4 regions of the Geobacillus sp. B4113_201601 genome follow, and region 4 is predicted to be linked to each of the others. Evidence: riboswitches for the same ligand, from Rfam matches in the RefSeq annotation. Region 4 holds a riboswitch; each other region holds the start of a gene.

Region 1 (3,837 bases), on a different contig from region 4:
GCGAAAGGTCGCGAATTGAATTTTGACCTGACGAAAGAGCTCGCCATCGTCGCCAATGTGATGGAAATGCTGTGTGACGCGAAAGAAGAAATGGAGAACATCGCACGCGACTACTTGACGCTGACGCGCAACTGCTTCTTTATCGGCCGCGCCGTTGACTACTACGTCTGCTTGGAAGGCGCGCTCAAGCTGAAAGAAATCTCCTATATCCAAGCGGAAGGGTTCGCCGGCGGCGAGCTGAAACACGGCACGATCGCCTTGATTGAGGACGGTACGCCGGTGATTGCCCTCGCCACCCAAGAGCACGTCAACTTAAGCATTCGCGGCAACGTAAAAGAAGTCGTCGCCCGCGGCGCGAACCCGTGCGTCATCTCGATGCGCGGCGTGGAAGGCGACGGCGACCGCTTCGTCATCCCGGCCGTCCATCCGGACCTTACGCCGCTTGTTTCCGTCGTGCCGCTGCAGCTGATCGCGTACTATGCCGCCCTGCATCGCGGCTGCGACGTCGACAAACCGCGTAACCTAGCGAAAAGCGTGACGGTGGAGTGAGCGGTTCGGTGGGAAAAGGCTGTTGTAACAAAAGGTCAGATGCCGAACCAAAAAGCTGAAAACGAAAAGGCCTGTTGGATGAGTCTAACAGGCCTTTTTTGTAAATAGGCTACGGTTGACCATTTGGCCGCTTTTACCATACAAAAAGCTTCGCAGATTTTGTTTCCGGCTAGAAAGAAACATGATGCCAAGCTGTTGTAGCGAAGAACTTTTGGGGAGACATGAACCTACTTGGGTGAATGAGTTTTGAGCACAGCTATTTCAACCAAGGAGTCCGGTTCATGTCTCATTTTTACATATGGTTTGATGTAAAGAGGTATTCGCTACGCACCTTAGCTTCCTAGACAATTCCCCATGTTCCGATTTTGTGCTTGCTGTAAACTTTTGGGCTCTTCACCAAAAAAGTAAGAGGATGCTACTAAAGTTCGACTCGGGCTAGAATAGATGGTGTATTTCCCTTGCCAAATCTGAGTAATTGTAGTATACTGAATTTTAAAAACTATGATAATATTACTAATCATGATGACTTGAGAAGCCCCACCTCTAAGCGTCAGTGCAGGTGGTGGGAGGATGTCGCTAAAAACAGCATATCTGATAAGACCTAGCAACAGGTAGTTCACCAATCTGCGTGAACTTTAAAAGGGAAGTTTGGTGAAAATCCAACACGGTCGCGCCACTGTGATGCAGAGCGAGGATCAATAACCCACTGTTCCTTGTTTGGAATGGGAAGGGGATCCACCGCGATGAAGCTAAGTCAGGAGACCTGCCTGTTGTATACACTTTCGACCTACGCGTCATAGGGAGGAGTGGGGGAAAATGAACAAGAGGCACTTCAAGTACCTCAATACAAGCTAGTTATGCCCTCCTTCTGTCTGTCTAGAAGGTGGGCATTTTACTTGTATTGAGGAAAATGACATGGAGGTGCTACGATTGGCAATTCATAGTTCTAATTTAGGTTATCCTCGAATCGGTGAACAACGAGAATGGAAAAAAGCATTGGAGTCATTTTGGAATGGGCAATTGGAAGAAGCCAATCTAATGGAAACGATGAAGACCATTCAACTATCATCCATCAAAAAACAAATGGCAAAAGGAATCGAACTGATACCAATCGGGGACTTTTCATTATACGATCATGTGCTGGATACCGCTTTTATGTTTGGGTATATTCCAAAACGATTTGGCCAAGAAAGTGAGCGCCGATGGGATACTTATTTTGCCATGGCGAGGGGAACAAGCAGCCAGCCGGCTATGGCCATGACAAAATGGTTTAATACCAACTATCACTACATTGTTCCAGAGCTTGATGGCCTACAACCAAGGCTTATGGAAAATTTTCTTTTACGTGATTACCAATTTATCAAAGATAATCTTTCAATTGAAACAAAACCTGTTTTGCTTGGACCTGTCACGTTTTTAATTTTGGCTAAGTTAAGCACAGGAGTACATTGGCATAAGCACCTACAGCTCCTCGTCCCCGTATATATCGAATTGCTTGATGAGTTGTATAGAGCAGGGGTGCGCTGGGTACAAGTTGATGAGCCTATTCTTGTGCAAGAGATTGATGAAGACATCGTGGCCGCTGTTGAATACGTTTATCATTCATTCTATCAAAAAGTACCTGGTGTCCAGCTGATTTTACAAACGTATTTCGAGAGCCTTTCTAATTATCCAGAAATCGTCTCTCTACCTGTCGCCGGGTTCGGTCTTGATTTCGTTCATGATGACGGTGAAAATTTGTACAACATGAAGAAATATGGGTTTCCAAAAGGGAAATGGCTAGCTGCGGGTATGATCGACGGTCGCAATGTTTGGAAGAGTACACTCGTCCAAAAAGCAGCGCTACTCGAAGAGCTGTCGAAGTATACGGAACACTTGATTATTCAACCGTCGTCTAGCCTGCTTTATGTACCGATTACAGTCAAACATGAACGCCGTTTAGCAAAAGGATTGGTCGATTCATTGGCATTTGCGGATGAAAAGCTTGATGAAGTGCGCCTGCTTGCTGAATACGCCCAAGGGAAACGTTCTTTATCCGATTTGCGCCACTATGATGAACAAACCGGGGAAGCTCTTGGCCTACTTCGAGGCCAGCCTATAAAAAAAACGATACAACCCATTGAACAAACGGAACGTCCTCCCTATGCAAAGCGAAGGCAAGCACAGCAACAACATCTAAAATTGCCGCTTTTGCCTACTACGACGATCGGGAGTTTTCCACAGACCCGCGAAGTGCGGCAAGCGCGGCTGAAGCGGAAAAAACAAGAATGGGACGAAAAGCAATATCAAACCTTTATCCGTAAACAAATCGCAAAGTGGATAGAAATTCAAGAAAAACTCGAACTTGACGTTCTTGTTCATGGTGAATTTGAACGAACAGATATGGTAGAGTTCTTTGGTGAAAAATTAGGAGGTATCGCCTGCACGACAAACGGATGGGTGCAGTCATACGGATCGCGTTGCGTCCGTCCCCCAATCATATTTGGCGATGTTGTCCATCTTTGTCCTATAACTGTTGAAGAGAGTGTTTACGCTCAATCGCTAACAGAAAAACCGGTGAAAGGGATGTTGACGGGTCCTGTCACTTTGTACAATTGGTCATTTGTTCGTCGGGATCTGCCTCGCTCCGCGGTGCTGAATCAACTCGCTTTGGCAGTCCGTCAAGAAGTGTTGGCGCTTGAACAGGCGGGAATCCGCATCATTCAAGTTGATGAACCTGCACTAAGAGAAGGGTTGCCGCTCAAAAGACAAAAACAGCCGGCTTATTGGCAGGAAGCGGTATATGCCTTTCGTTTAGCGACATCGGCTGTTCGTTTAGAAACGCAAATTCATACACACATGTGCTACTCAGATTTTTCGGAAATGATCGACATCATTGATGATCTAGATCCCGATGTCATTTCGATTGAAGCCGCGCGGAGCGGAGGAGAGCTGTTATCTTTATTTGAAATCCATACGTATCGCAAGCAAATCGGACTGGGGGTGTATGACATTCATAGCCCTCGCATCCCGAGCAGAGATGAGATTCTCATTCAGCTTGAGAGAGCGTTGCGTGTCCTGCGGCCTGACCAATTTTGGGTGAATCCTGATTGCGGATTAAAAACCCGTACGGAGAAAGAAGCGATCGCCAGCTTGCAAGCGATGGTTGCCGCGGCAAAGGAGATGCGTAACCGTCTTTTCGTCTCTCTTCAAGGAGGGGATCAGGATGATAGCAAGCGCTGAACAGTCGAAAACGATTCAGACCAGATTGGTGCTCCCGTCCGATACGAATCATCTTGGTACCATTTT
Region 2 (3,837 bases), on a different contig from region 4:
CCCCGACTTCCACGCCGTCAAATGCAAATCGAGCAGCTCCTTTGCCTTGATCGTATTCATGACGTAGAAGTTAAATGAGATGGCTTGGTCGACATGGCGCTGGCGCGCGGCGTTTTGCTTGATGCTCCAACGTTGGTCGATATGGTACGCCGATTTGTAATACCATGTCGTCTGTTCGTTTAGATCCGGCACGGTCACAGGAATTTTATAATCTTTCTTTTCCTCGGCATACACTTTTAAGAAAATCGGATCGATGCTCGCCGTGCTGCCGGCGATGATCGACGTCGAGGCGTTGGGCGCAATGGCCATGATATAGCCGTTGCGCACCCCGTAGCGGGCCACATTGCTCTTGAGTCGGTCCCAATCGAGCTCGCCGTGGCTTTGGTAGCCGCGCCGTTCGAAATAAGCGCCCGTCTGCCAATCCGATCCGGCAAACGCCGGGTAGCTCCCTTTTTCTTTGGCGAGCTCCATGCTCGCTTGAATCGCCAAATACGCGATCGTTTCATACAGTTCATCGGCGTAGCGGACCGCTTCCTCTGACTCCCAGCGAATGCCTTTTAACGCCAGCAAATGATGCCAGCCAAAAGTGCCAAGCCCGACAGCGCGGTATTTTTCGTTCGTCAAACCGGCCTGCAGCACCGGAATGTGATTTAAATCAATGACATTATCAAGCATCCGCATTTGAATCGGGATGAGCCGCTCCAACACCCCATCGGTCACCGCACGCGCCAAGTTGATCGACGATAAATTGCAGACGACAAAATCGCCCGGGATTTTTTCGATCACAATCACTCCGTCTTTCACATATTGCCGCTTCATCACCGTCGGGCTTTGGTTTTGCGCGATTTCCGTGCAAAGGTTGCTGCAGTAAATCATCCCGAGATGGCGATTCGGATTTTGTCGGTTCACTTCATCGCGGTAAAACATAAACGGCGTCCCCGACTCGAGCTGGCTGCGCATAATGCTTTTCATCACTTCGATCGCCGGCACTTTTTCTTTCGACAGCCTCGGTTCGTTGACGCATTGCCAATATTTCTCCCGAAAGCTGCCCTTCCCTTTTTCCTCATCATAAAAGTCTTCCAAACTAAATCCCATCACCGTCCGCACTTCATGCGGATCAAACAAATACCAGTCGCCGCGCTGTTCGACCATTTCCATGAACAAATCAGGGATGCAAACGCCGGTGAACAAGTCATGCGTCCGCAGCCGTTCGTCGCCGTTGTTGAGCCGCGCATCGAGAAACGCAAAAATATCTTTATGCCACACATCCAAATAGACGGAAATAGCTCCCTTTCGCTGCCCAAGCTGATCGACGCTCACCGCTGTGTTGTTCAGCTGCTTCATCCACGGGATGACGCCGGAGGAGACCCCTTTGAATCCTTTAATGTCGCTGCCGCGCGACCGGATTTTCCCTAAATAGACCCCAATGCCGCCGCCCGATTTCGATAAATTGGCGATGTCGGTGTTGCTGTCGTAAATCCCTTGCAAACTGTCATCGACCGTGTCGACAAAGCAGCTCGACAGCTGGCCGTATGACTTCCCGGCGTTGGCAAGCGTCGGCGTCGCCACGGTCATGTATAGGTTGCTTAACGCCCAATACGCTTCCTTCACCAACTCAAGCCGCCGCTGCTGTGGTTCATTGGCCATAAGCGTCATGGCGATAATCAAAAATCGCTCCTGCGGCAACTCATACAACCGCCGCTCATAATCGCGGGCCAAATACCGATCCGCAAGCGTGCGCAACCCTATGTACGTAAACAACTTGTCCTTCTCCGGATCAAGAAACGCACCGATGGACTCAATTTCTTCTTTCGTATAACGTTCAAGCAGCAGCGGATGATATACTCCTTGTTCCGTCAGCGCAACAAGGAGCGAGTAGAAATCGCCATACCGCTTGCGCTCCTCGTACCCGCGCTGCCGTGCTGCCTCCCGGTACAGTTGTTGCAAATACAGGCGGGCGCACACAAACGTCCATTCCGGCTCCTCCTCACTAATATACGACAGCCCTTCCAAAATGGCGGTTTGATACAGCTGCCGGAAGGTGACCATCTCTTTTCGGCTGAGAAGCTGCCATACACGTTCTTCATATTCCTCGAGCGACAGACGGACAAAGTCGGCCGCCGCCTGCTCCACCAACCTAGCAAACTCCTCACGCGAAAATGATTTCTCTTTTCCTTGATCATCGACAACAATTGATTTCGTCGACACTGTCATTCGTTTCTCCTCTCCTCCATAAAAAAATCCGCTCGGGCAGGCGAGCGGATGAAACGACAGACGGAAAAAGGCAGACGAACTCCCTTTTTCTTTTCCCCTATCGTTTCATCTTCTCACACCCCGAAGAACATGAAACGTTCCAAGCAAGGCAGGTCTCCTGACTCGTGCATCGTCCTACTTTGGGTCCTTCCCAGCGGCGCTAAATAGCTCTTGCCGCCAGTGGCCATCCCATTTCGTCCGCACATACAGTTGCGGGGGCAGTTCCGGATTCACACCGGATTCCCTATTAAGTCCTGATGGACACCATTGCTTGGCACAACGATATATAGTTGTTTGAAAAAGGAAACAAATCAATATATAGTGGATGATCATCCTGATGGAACAAGCATATACCAAAACAACAAGAATTGCAAGGGACAAGCGAGATTTTCTCAATCAATCCTTAGAAGGCCGTTGAAAAACATTGGTTTCCTTTGGTCAATGAATAAAAGTGTGCAGTGTTGCAAGACTTTTCTATTGGAGAAACGATTCCGAGAAGCAGTTGCGCGAGTCAATCACCGCCCCTTATAGTTTTCGGGCCAAAACAGACAGGCGCCCCGGCCGAATTCCGGGACGCCTCGTCCTGTTCCCCCTTACGCCTCAAAAGCAGGCGCCAGCGGCTTTTCCTTTTGTCCAGATGAAACAAAATCATAGGCTCGCTCTACATACACTTGATGCCAAATCATAAACGCCAACACCGTCCACAGCTTGCGGCTATGGTCCGCTTTCTGCTGCGCATGCTCATCGAGCAAGCGATACAGCACGTCTTTATGGAACAAGTGGTCCGTTTCGCTGTCGTGAATAAGCTGTTTCGCCCAATCATACATTTCGTTTCTCAACCAATGACGAATCGGCACAGGAAATCCTAATTTTTTCCGGTTTAATACATGATCCGGCACGATGCCTTCGGCCGCTTTGCGCAAAATATATTTCGTCGTGCCGTTGGCGGTTTTCATCTCCGGAGCGATCGTAGCAGCTGCTGCAAACACCGCTTTGTCCAAAAACGGCACCCGCAACTCAAGCGAATGCGCCATCGTCATTTTATCGGCCTTAACTAAAATATCGCCTCTCAGCCATGTATGGAGATCAATGTACTGCATCCGGTTGACCGGCGGATAATGAACGGTTTCTTGATAGAGCGGCGCGGTCACCGTTGTATACTCACGGCCTTTTTCATACGTTTTGAGCAAGGCCGCCTTTTCCGCTTCACTGTATATTTTGGCGTTCCCGATATACCGTTTTTCGAGCGGGGTCGTGCCGCGCTCTAAAAAGCTCTTCCCTTTCACCCCGTCGGGAAGCCACTTGGCGATGAAGCGCAGCACGCTCTTCACCGCTCCCGGCATCCGCTCCAACCACCGCAACGACTCTGGTTCACGATAAATGTTATAGCCGCCAAACAGCTCGTCCGCCCCCTCGCCGGAAAGCACCACGGTAACGTGTTTTCTCGCTTCACGGGCGACAAAATACAGCGGCACCGCAGCCGGATCCGCCAACGGATCATCCATATGCCACATAATTTTCGGCAGCTCGTCCATATACTCCTGCGGCGAAATGACATAGCTGATATTGTCTACGCCCAGCTTC
Region 3 (3,837 bases), on a different contig from region 4:
TGCCCGGCTTCTCGAAGGCGTTGTCACACCGGATTTGCCGGCTTCGGCGCTTCACCTTCATCCGGACGTGACGATCATCGCCGACTGCGAGGCGCTCTCGCTCATCCCAAAGGAAAAGCGGAAAGGGGATGCGCCATGATCGATAAACAGTCGCCGATTCCGATTTACTATCAGCTCGAGCAATATATAAAAGAGAAAATCGAAAAAGGGGAATGGCGGCCGGGCGAGATAATCCCGTCGGAGCGGGAGTGGGCAGAAACGTATGACATCAGCCGGATGACCGTTCGCCAGGCGGTCAACAATTTAGTGAACGATGGCTATCTCGTCCGCCGGCGCGGGAAAGGAACGTTTGTCGCCGCCAAAAAAATCGAGCAGCCGCTGAAAGGGCTGACGAGCTTTTCCGAAGATATGCGGGCGCGCGGCATGGAGCCCGGCACGATCGTCCTCCGCTTTGAGACCGTTCCCGCTTCCGAGAAGCTTGCTGAAGGACTTGGCGTCACAAAAGGCGATGACCTTTATGAAGTCCGCCGCCTCCGGTTGGCCGATGGCTTGCCGATGGCGCTGGAGACGCTCTACATTCCCGTCCATCTTGTTCCCGGGCTGACGCGTGATGTTGTAAGCGGTTCTGTCTATGAATTTATCGAAAAGGAAACAGGATTGATCATCGGTTCTGCTGTTCAAACATTGGAAGCGTCCGTCGCCCGCAAGCTGGAGGCCGAGCATTTGCAAGTGAAAGAAGGGGCGCCGGTGCTGCTGCTTGAGCGCCGCACCTGCCTTGATGACGGCCGGCCGATGGAAATCGTTAAATCGGTGTACCGCGGCGACCGATACAAATTTATGATTGAAATGGAAAGGGGAGGAGTATGAATGTTAGGCTTTTTACAGCGAATTGACAATTGTGTCACACGCTTGCGCCTAAAAGTGAAAGACATGTCAAAAGTCAACGAAGCAGAATTGAAACGTTTGGGAGCGAAAGGTGTGCTTCGCCTCAACCAAACGGACTTGCAAGTGATTGTTGGCACGGATGTCGAATTTTTAGCCAATGCGATGAGAAAACGGTAAAAAGCGAGATGGTTGGGCCGTTCAATGGTTGGCAAACATGAAACTTTTTTTTGCCCTCCACGTATGACTATAGAGGATGCGGTGCTCTGCCAAAACAACGTGCGTTGCTGCCCGTTGCGGAGCGGCGCGAGCCAATGAAAAATGGAAGGGGTCGGGGTGAGAAATGAGCATGTTTGGAAAAGTCGCGGCCGATGTGCTTGGATTGAGCGACATCGGTTCGGTCATTCAACCGAAAGACTACGACAAAGTCGATGCCGATGATTACGTGATGCACGAGGATGGAGAAAAAATCTACTTCCTTATTAAATCGAAATCCGATGAGTATTGCTTCACCAACCGTGCGCTCATTCATCTGGACGGCACGAGCGCAACAAGCAAAAAACGGACGCTGCGCCGCTACGATTACTACAAGCATCCGATTTCCGACGTGTCGCTCGAGACGGCCGGAACGGTCGATTTGGACGCGGAAATCAAATTCAAAATCGGGACGCACGCCTACTCGATTGATGTGCATAAAAAGCATATCGAGGAACTGAAAGATTTGTATAAATCGCTGCTTGCGATCGCCGATATTTGCCGCGAAAATGAAATGAAGCTCGACTATGCCGAGCGGAGCCTCGAGCTGGCGGCCAAGGTGTTTGCCAACATGCGCGGCGACGGCGCCAATGTGTCGACGGATTTTCAGGCCGTGAATGAATACGCGTTTCGATGGCTGACAGAAGCGAAAAAGAACTATACGGTGAAAGATTTCGGCTTTGTATTTGAAAAATACATCGAGCAGTGAGGAGATGAAACTTGCATTCGGGAAAGACGCCGGGCTAGAGGGAGGCGTCTTTCCCTGTTTTTCAAAGGAGCGCGGCGTTGCCAAACGGTGAAGGGGGCGAGAGTGGAAGTAGGCAACGTGGGGAAGTTTTGCGATCTCATGCGGACACGAACGCTGAGACACCGCAAGGAGCAGCGCTTGTTTGTTGTCGCTCGGTCGCAAATTGATGGTTGTCAAATGAGCGATGTTGCTTTAATATAAAATTGTCCATATCCGAATTATTTCGTCGATTCGCAGCAAGGTGCCGAAAAGGCTTAATAGGGAATCCGGTGGGAATCCGGAGCTGTCCCCGCAACTGTCAATGCGGACGAAATGAAATCGCCACTGTACGGACGGATGGCTTGCGCTGTTTTCCGTACGGGAAGGCTTCAGAGTAGGATGACGCATGAGCCAGTAGACCTGCCTTGCTTGCCGCAGTTTCCGAATCTTCGGGGGGTGAGACGCGGAAACAGTCGCATAGGGCATAGTTGTGCCCATTGGTGGTCTGTTTCCCGCTCATTCCCCGACCGGACGGAATGGGCGTTTTTTTATTGTCCATACATCATTGAAGGGGGGACGTACGGATGAAGCGTTGGAAATGGTCTGCGGCGCTCGCTGCTCTCCTCCTTTTGGCCGCTATGCTTGCCGGTTGTGGCAGCGGAGCGGGCAGCAGCGCCCAGCCGACAAAAAAAGAGGAGCCGAAGACGGAGCAATCGGCGTTTCCGGTGACGGTGAAAGACGGGTTGGGGGAAGAGGTCACCATCAAAGCGGAGCCGAAAACGATCGTTTCGCTCATCCCGAGCAATACGGAAATCGCCTACGCGTTGGGGCTCGGTGAAAAAATCGTCGGCGTCAGCGATTTTGACAATTACCCTGAAGACGTCAAGACGAAAACGAAAATCGGCGGCATGGAGTTTAACGTTGAGAAAATTCTTTCGTTGAAGCCGGATCTTGTCTTGGCTCATGCGTCAAGCGCCCATAACTCGCGCGATGGCTTGCAGCAATTGAAAGACGCCGGCATCACTGTGCTTGTCGTCAATGATGCGAAATCGTTTGCGGACGTGTACGCCTCGATCGAGCTCATCGGCAAAGCGACGGGAACGGTGGACAAAGCGAAGCAAGTGATTGAAGGGATGAAAGAAAAGCTTTCGCAAATCGAAGAAAAAGCGAAACAAATTCCGGCGAACAAGCGGGCGAATGTGTGGGTGGAAGTGTCGCCGCCGCCGCAGCTGTATACGGCCGGCAAAGGAACGTTTATGGACGAGATGCTGCAAGTGATTTCAGCGAAAAACGTCGCCGGCGATTTGGAAGGCTGGCCGATGGTGACCGAGGAAAAAGCGGTGGCCTATAAGCCGGATGTGATCATCACGACATACGGCGGGGCGAAACAAGTGCTCGAGCGCGCGGCCTGGAAAGATGTGCCGGCGGTGAAAAACAAGCGGGTGTATGATGTCAACACCGATTTGGTCAGCCGGCCGGGCCCGCGCCTCGCCGAAGGGGTCGAGGAACTTGCCAAAGCCATTTACCCGGAAGTGTTTCAGTAAACTACCGATGTATATCATGGCCGTTACGGCGGCTGTATTTTCGCTGCTCGCAGGGGTATCGACAGGGTCGCTGTCGATTCCCTTTTCTTCTATTATCGAGATTCTCGCGTCACAATGGCTCGGAATGCCGCTCTCGTCGGACGTTCCTTCCGACTGGGTGCCGATTGTGATGGCGATCCGCCTGCCGCGCGTCGTGCTCGCCTTTTTGGTTGGCGCTTCGTTGGCGCTGGCTGGGGCGGCGTTTCAGGGGCTTTTGAAAAACGCGCTCGCCGACCCGTACACGCTCGGCGTTTCATCCGGCGCGTCGGTCGGCGCGGTGCTCGTGATCTTCCTTGGCTGGCAATGGCCGTTGTTCGGCACGTTTACATTGCCGATCGTCAGTATCGTATGCGGCATGGCGACGCTTGCGGCCGTCTTGGCGTTTACTCG
Region 4 (3,837 bases):
TGCATGCGGGCGGCGAGGCGGTAGGACGTGAGCGTATGCTCCGGCGCGTGTCCGGATGCGCCGCGGTGGGCGATGATGATCGGTTTCGGGGCGACGGACGGCTGTGCGGCGGTTGATGCGGCGAGGCCGAGCGGCAGGCACAATAACCACAACACATGAAGCCATTGGCGGAGGGCGGCGGTTCGGCGCAACGTCGTTCCCCCCTTTCTCTTTGCATTATACTTTATTGAAATGAAGCGATTGTGAAGCGATGGTAAAGATGTGGTGAAACGCACGGGACATGAATCCTTATTTGTATTTTGCTTCCTTTTGCAAAATGGTATGCGTTTTGATTCGAACGGGGAGGGTTGTTGCTGCCTACTGTAAGTGCCAACAAAGACGTTGGGCTATAGCCAAGCGGCAAGGCAACCGACTTTGACTTCCGTGATGCGCTCGTTCGAATCCAGCTAGCCGAGCTGAATGGCCGGACGGGGCGGCTTTTGCCGCGTAGCCGGCAGGCAAAAACGGCTTCCGCCATGTCGTGTGGGGCCGTTTTTTCGTTCGCCGGACAGCGAGGACGAGCCAATACGTTCAACGTCTAGTTTAGCAAAACTCCACATCTTTTTCAAATATAAACAGCGCCGCAAAAAAAAGCGTAGTCAGCAGGACTTTGGCGAATGGTGGCGAATGCAAAAAGGGAAAGGAGAGAGCGACAATGAAAACAGCCGATTTATGCGATCAATTTTTAGACGAGCTGCAAGTATGCGAGGTGCCGTTCCAATCATATGGCGGAAAACAGATGTTTTCCGGACCGATTGCGACAGTTGACGTGTTGGAGGACAACGTGCTTGTCCGCGAAGCGCTCGAGACCGTTCCAGCGGGGACGGTGTTGGTTGTCGACGGAAAAGGGTCGCGCCGCGTTGCGTTATTCGGCGACCGATTGGCACAAATCGCCTGCGAGAGGGGGCTGGCTGGCGTCATTATCCATGGCTGCATCCGCGATTCCGCAGAAATCGGTGCGATGCCGATCGGCGTCATGGCCATTGGCACGTGCCCGGTCAAAAGCCGAAAAGAAGGAAAAGGCGCCCGCGACGTTGCGCTCGAGTTTGGCGGTGTGCGTTGGGAACCGGGAGCGTATGTGTACGCCGATGCGGACGGCATCGTCGTGGCCTGCGCCGATTTGTCGGCAAAAAACGGTTGACGGTAGCGTTTTGCTTGTACTACGATGGAGACAGATGCTTGTTCCATGACAGTGTAGATATGGTGAAGAACCCACAAGGTGCCTGAGCTCGTCAAACCGGCTCGGGTGAAAAAGGGAAGTCCGGTGAAAATCCGGCACGGTGCCCGCCACTGTGATGGGGAGCTTTGCGGCAACAAGTCACTGAAGAGAACTTCGGGAAGGCGCCGCAAGCGATGATCCTAAGTCAGGAGACCTGCCTTGTTTGGGTCGGACGGATGCCTACGGGACTATAGGCAGACGTGCGGGAGAATGAGGGCTGCATAAGGCCTGTTTGGGTCGTTTAAGACTTTTTTGTATACATTTTTCTGCACCTCTGCTGTAGAGGTGCTTTTTCTTTTGCCTGAAACCTGCTCGTCTGTCTGCATCTGAATTCTATCATTCTAGCCAAAAGGGGGGATTCGATGGCGACGTGGGATTTGCGGGGAATGAGGCATCATTTGTTCATTTGCAACGGCGGGACGTGCCTCCGTCATGGCGGGGAGGAAGTGACGCTGGCGGTGCGCGAAGAGATCGCCCGTCTTGGTTTAGACGATCTTGTTCATACGACACGAACGCGCTGCAACGGCCGCTGCCAGGATGCATGCGTGATGATCGTCTATCCGGATGGCGTCTGGTACCGAGAAATGACGCCGGAAAAAGCGCGGGAGGTGGTGCGCATCCATCTTTGTGAAGGGGCGCCGATTCGCGAATGGGCGACGTATGAGTTTGATGAGGAGGCAGGATGCAAATGGGCGCCAGCAGGGGAAAGCGAGGCGCCGGTTGGGAAGCGGAAAACGGCCAATGAACCGAAGGAGGCGAATCGACAATGATGCGAACAAGCCGTTGGGTTGTCATCGCGGCGCTATTGACAAGTTACTTTTTCTTGACGAATGAACAAGACGCGTACGCCATGCACATTATGGAAGGATTTTTGCCAGCGAAATGGGCGCTGTTTTGGTGGGGATTGTTTCTCCCGTTTTTCTTGGTTGGTTTACGTCGTCTCGTCCGCACGCTGAAAGAGCATCCGGAGCAAAAGCTGCTCATGGCCTTGGCTGGGGCGTTTACGTTCGTCCTGTCGGCGCTGAAAATTCCGTCCGTCACGGGCAGCAGTTCCCACCCGACCGGCATCGGCTTCGGGGCCGCGTTGTTTGGGCCGTGGGTGATGGTTGTCATCGGCACGCTAGTTCTTCTGTTCCAAGCGTTGCTGCTTGCTCATGGTGGATTGACGACATTGGGGGCGAACGCTTTGTCGATGGCGGTCGTTGGGCCGCTGGTTGCGTTTAGTGTGTATCAGCTGCACCGGCGCGGTCTTGTTTCACATCGAGTGGCGCTGTTTTTAGCTGCCTGTTTGTCGGATTTGGCGACCTATGTCACTACATCCGTTCAATTGGCAGTCGCGTTTCCAGCACCGGATGGCGGCGTGCTCGCTTCGTTTTTAAAATTTGCCGGCATTTTTGCCATCACTCAAGTGCCGCTGGCGGTGACGGAAGGCATTTTGACGGTGATGGTCTGGAACTGGCTCGCTTCATACCAAGCTTCTCCGCTATTTGAACGGGAAAAGGGGGCGTGATTCGATGAAGAAAAACCTGTGGCTGTTCGCTTTCGTATTGGTGTTGATCCTTCTTCCGCTTTGGTGGGCGCGCGGCTCCGAATTTGGCGGCACCGATGACCAAGCGGAACGGGCGATTCAAACGCTCGCTCCGCATTACCGGCCGTGGTTTGAATCGATTTTCACCCCGCCGGGCGGCGAAGTGGAAACGCTGCTATTTTCGCTGCAAGCCGCCCTTGGCGCCGGCGTCATCGGCTACGTGATCGGCCTGTATAAAGGGCGGTCGGAACGGAAGAACGGGCATGATTCGCGAGTTTGATCGGTTCGCTTACGACAATCGGCTGCGAACGTGGCGAGCGGAATGGAAGCTGGCGATGGCGGTGATCTTGTTGGTGCTTGGGATGATAAGCAGCTGGCGCGAACAGTTGCTCATTATGGCCGGGATGACGTATTGGATCATCGGTCGCGCCGGTGTACCGCTTTCGCTGTATGGAAAAGCAATGGCCGCCGCTTCAGTTTTTTTAGGAGTCAGCTTATTGACCATGGTCATTTCTATTTCCCTTCCCTTTCATTTGTCTATTTCCTATAGCCAGCTGCGGCCGGCCGCTGAATTGGCCGTTCGCTCGTTGGCGGCGTGGTCTTGTTTGTTTTTCCTTCTAATCACTACGCCGGCGCCGGAATGGTTTGCCGTCCTGCGGCGTTGTCGTCTTCCGGCGGCGGTTATTGAGCTTTGTTTTTTGATGTACCGCTTCATCTTTTTGCTTGAGCAGGCGGCGGCTGAGCTGTGGCTGGCGTTGCGCGCCCGCAACGGGGGAACACATTGGCGGCATGGGGGGATGCTCATGTACCAATTGTGGCTGAAGGCCGGGCAATCGTACGAAGCGCTCGGGCGTGCGCTTACCGCTCGCGGAGGAATCGACTCGTTTGTCTATCGGCATCAGCCGTTGGACACAAAACCACATACCATTGATATGGCGGCCGGCGCCGCGTTAATCGGGCTGCTGCTCGGCATGGTTTGGTGGAAAGGGTGAAAAAGGTGCTGCTACGGATGGAACAAGTGCGCTATGCTTACGATTCCTCGCGCGATGTG

The links. Region 4 has a riboswitch for cobalamin ahead of B4113_RS01345 (ferredoxin). Riboswitches for the same ligand answer to the same signal wherever they lie in the genome.
Region 1: it holds a riboswitch for cobalamin, as region 4 does, so the genes downstream of both, metE (5-methyltetrahydropteroyltriglutamate--homocysteine S-methyltransferase) here and B4113_RS01345 (ferredoxin) in region 4, are expected to answer to the same signal.
Region 2: it holds a riboswitch for cobalamin, as region 4 does, so the genes downstream of both, B4113_RS10775 (ribonucleoside-diphosphate reductase subunit alpha) here and B4113_RS01345 (ferredoxin) in region 4, are expected to answer to the same signal.
Region 3: it holds a riboswitch for cobalamin, as region 4 does, so the genes downstream of both, B4113_RS14015 (ABC transporter substrate-binding protein) here and B4113_RS01345 (ferredoxin) in region 4, are expected to answer to the same signal.

Annotation. Positions count from the first base shown of each region.
Region 1 is NZ_LQYX01000075.1:9,344-13,180, forward strand. It holds gene glmS (glutamine--fructose-6-phosphate transaminase (isomerizing)) at 1-549, shown strand, start outside; cobalamin riboswitch at 1,142-1,335, shown strand; gene metE (5-methyltetrahydropteroyltriglutamate--homocysteine S-methyltransferase) at 1,465-3,771, shown strand; gene B4113_RS10030 (acyl-CoA thioesterase) at 3,755-3,837, shown strand, end outside.
Region 2 is NZ_LQYX01000078.1:46,945-50,781, forward strand. It holds gene B4113_RS10775 (ribonucleoside-diphosphate reductase subunit alpha) at 1-2,214, opposite strand, end outside; cobalamin riboswitch at 2,344-2,537, opposite strand; gene asnB (asparagine synthase (glutamine-hydrolyzing)) at 2,847-3,837, opposite strand, start outside.
Region 3 is NZ_LQYX01000099.1:10,262-14,098, reverse strand. It holds gene nagB (glucosamine-6-phosphate deaminase) at 1-139, shown strand, start outside; gene B4113_RS14030 (GntR family transcriptional regulator) at 136-867, shown strand; partial or broken gene B4113_RS14025 (glucose PTS transporter subunit EIIB) at 880-1,062, shown strand; gene B4113_RS14020 (PH domain-containing protein) at 1,232-1,846, shown strand; cobalamin riboswitch at 2,108-2,307, shown strand; gene B4113_RS14015 (ABC transporter substrate-binding protein) at 2,449-3,408, shown strand; gene B4113_RS14010 (iron ABC transporter permease) at 3,374-3,837, shown strand, end outside.
Region 4 is NZ_LQYX01000007.1:29,870-33,706, forward strand. It holds gene B4113_RS01330 (glycerophosphodiester phosphodiesterase family protein) at 1-191, opposite strand, end outside; gene rraA (ribonuclease E activity regulator RraA) at 695-1,180, shown strand; cobalamin riboswitch at 1,240-1,435, shown strand; gene B4113_RS01345 (ferredoxin) at 1,621-2,028, shown strand; gene B4113_RS01350 (energy-coupling factor ABC transporter permease) at 2,028-2,768, shown strand; gene B4113_RS01355 (energy-coupling factor ABC transporter substrate-binding protein) at 2,773-3,066, shown strand; gene B4113_RS01360 (energy-coupling factor transporter transmembrane protein EcfT) at 3,050-3,778, shown strand; gene B4113_RS01365 (energy-coupling factor ABC transporter ATP-binding protein) at 3,784-3,837, shown strand, end outside.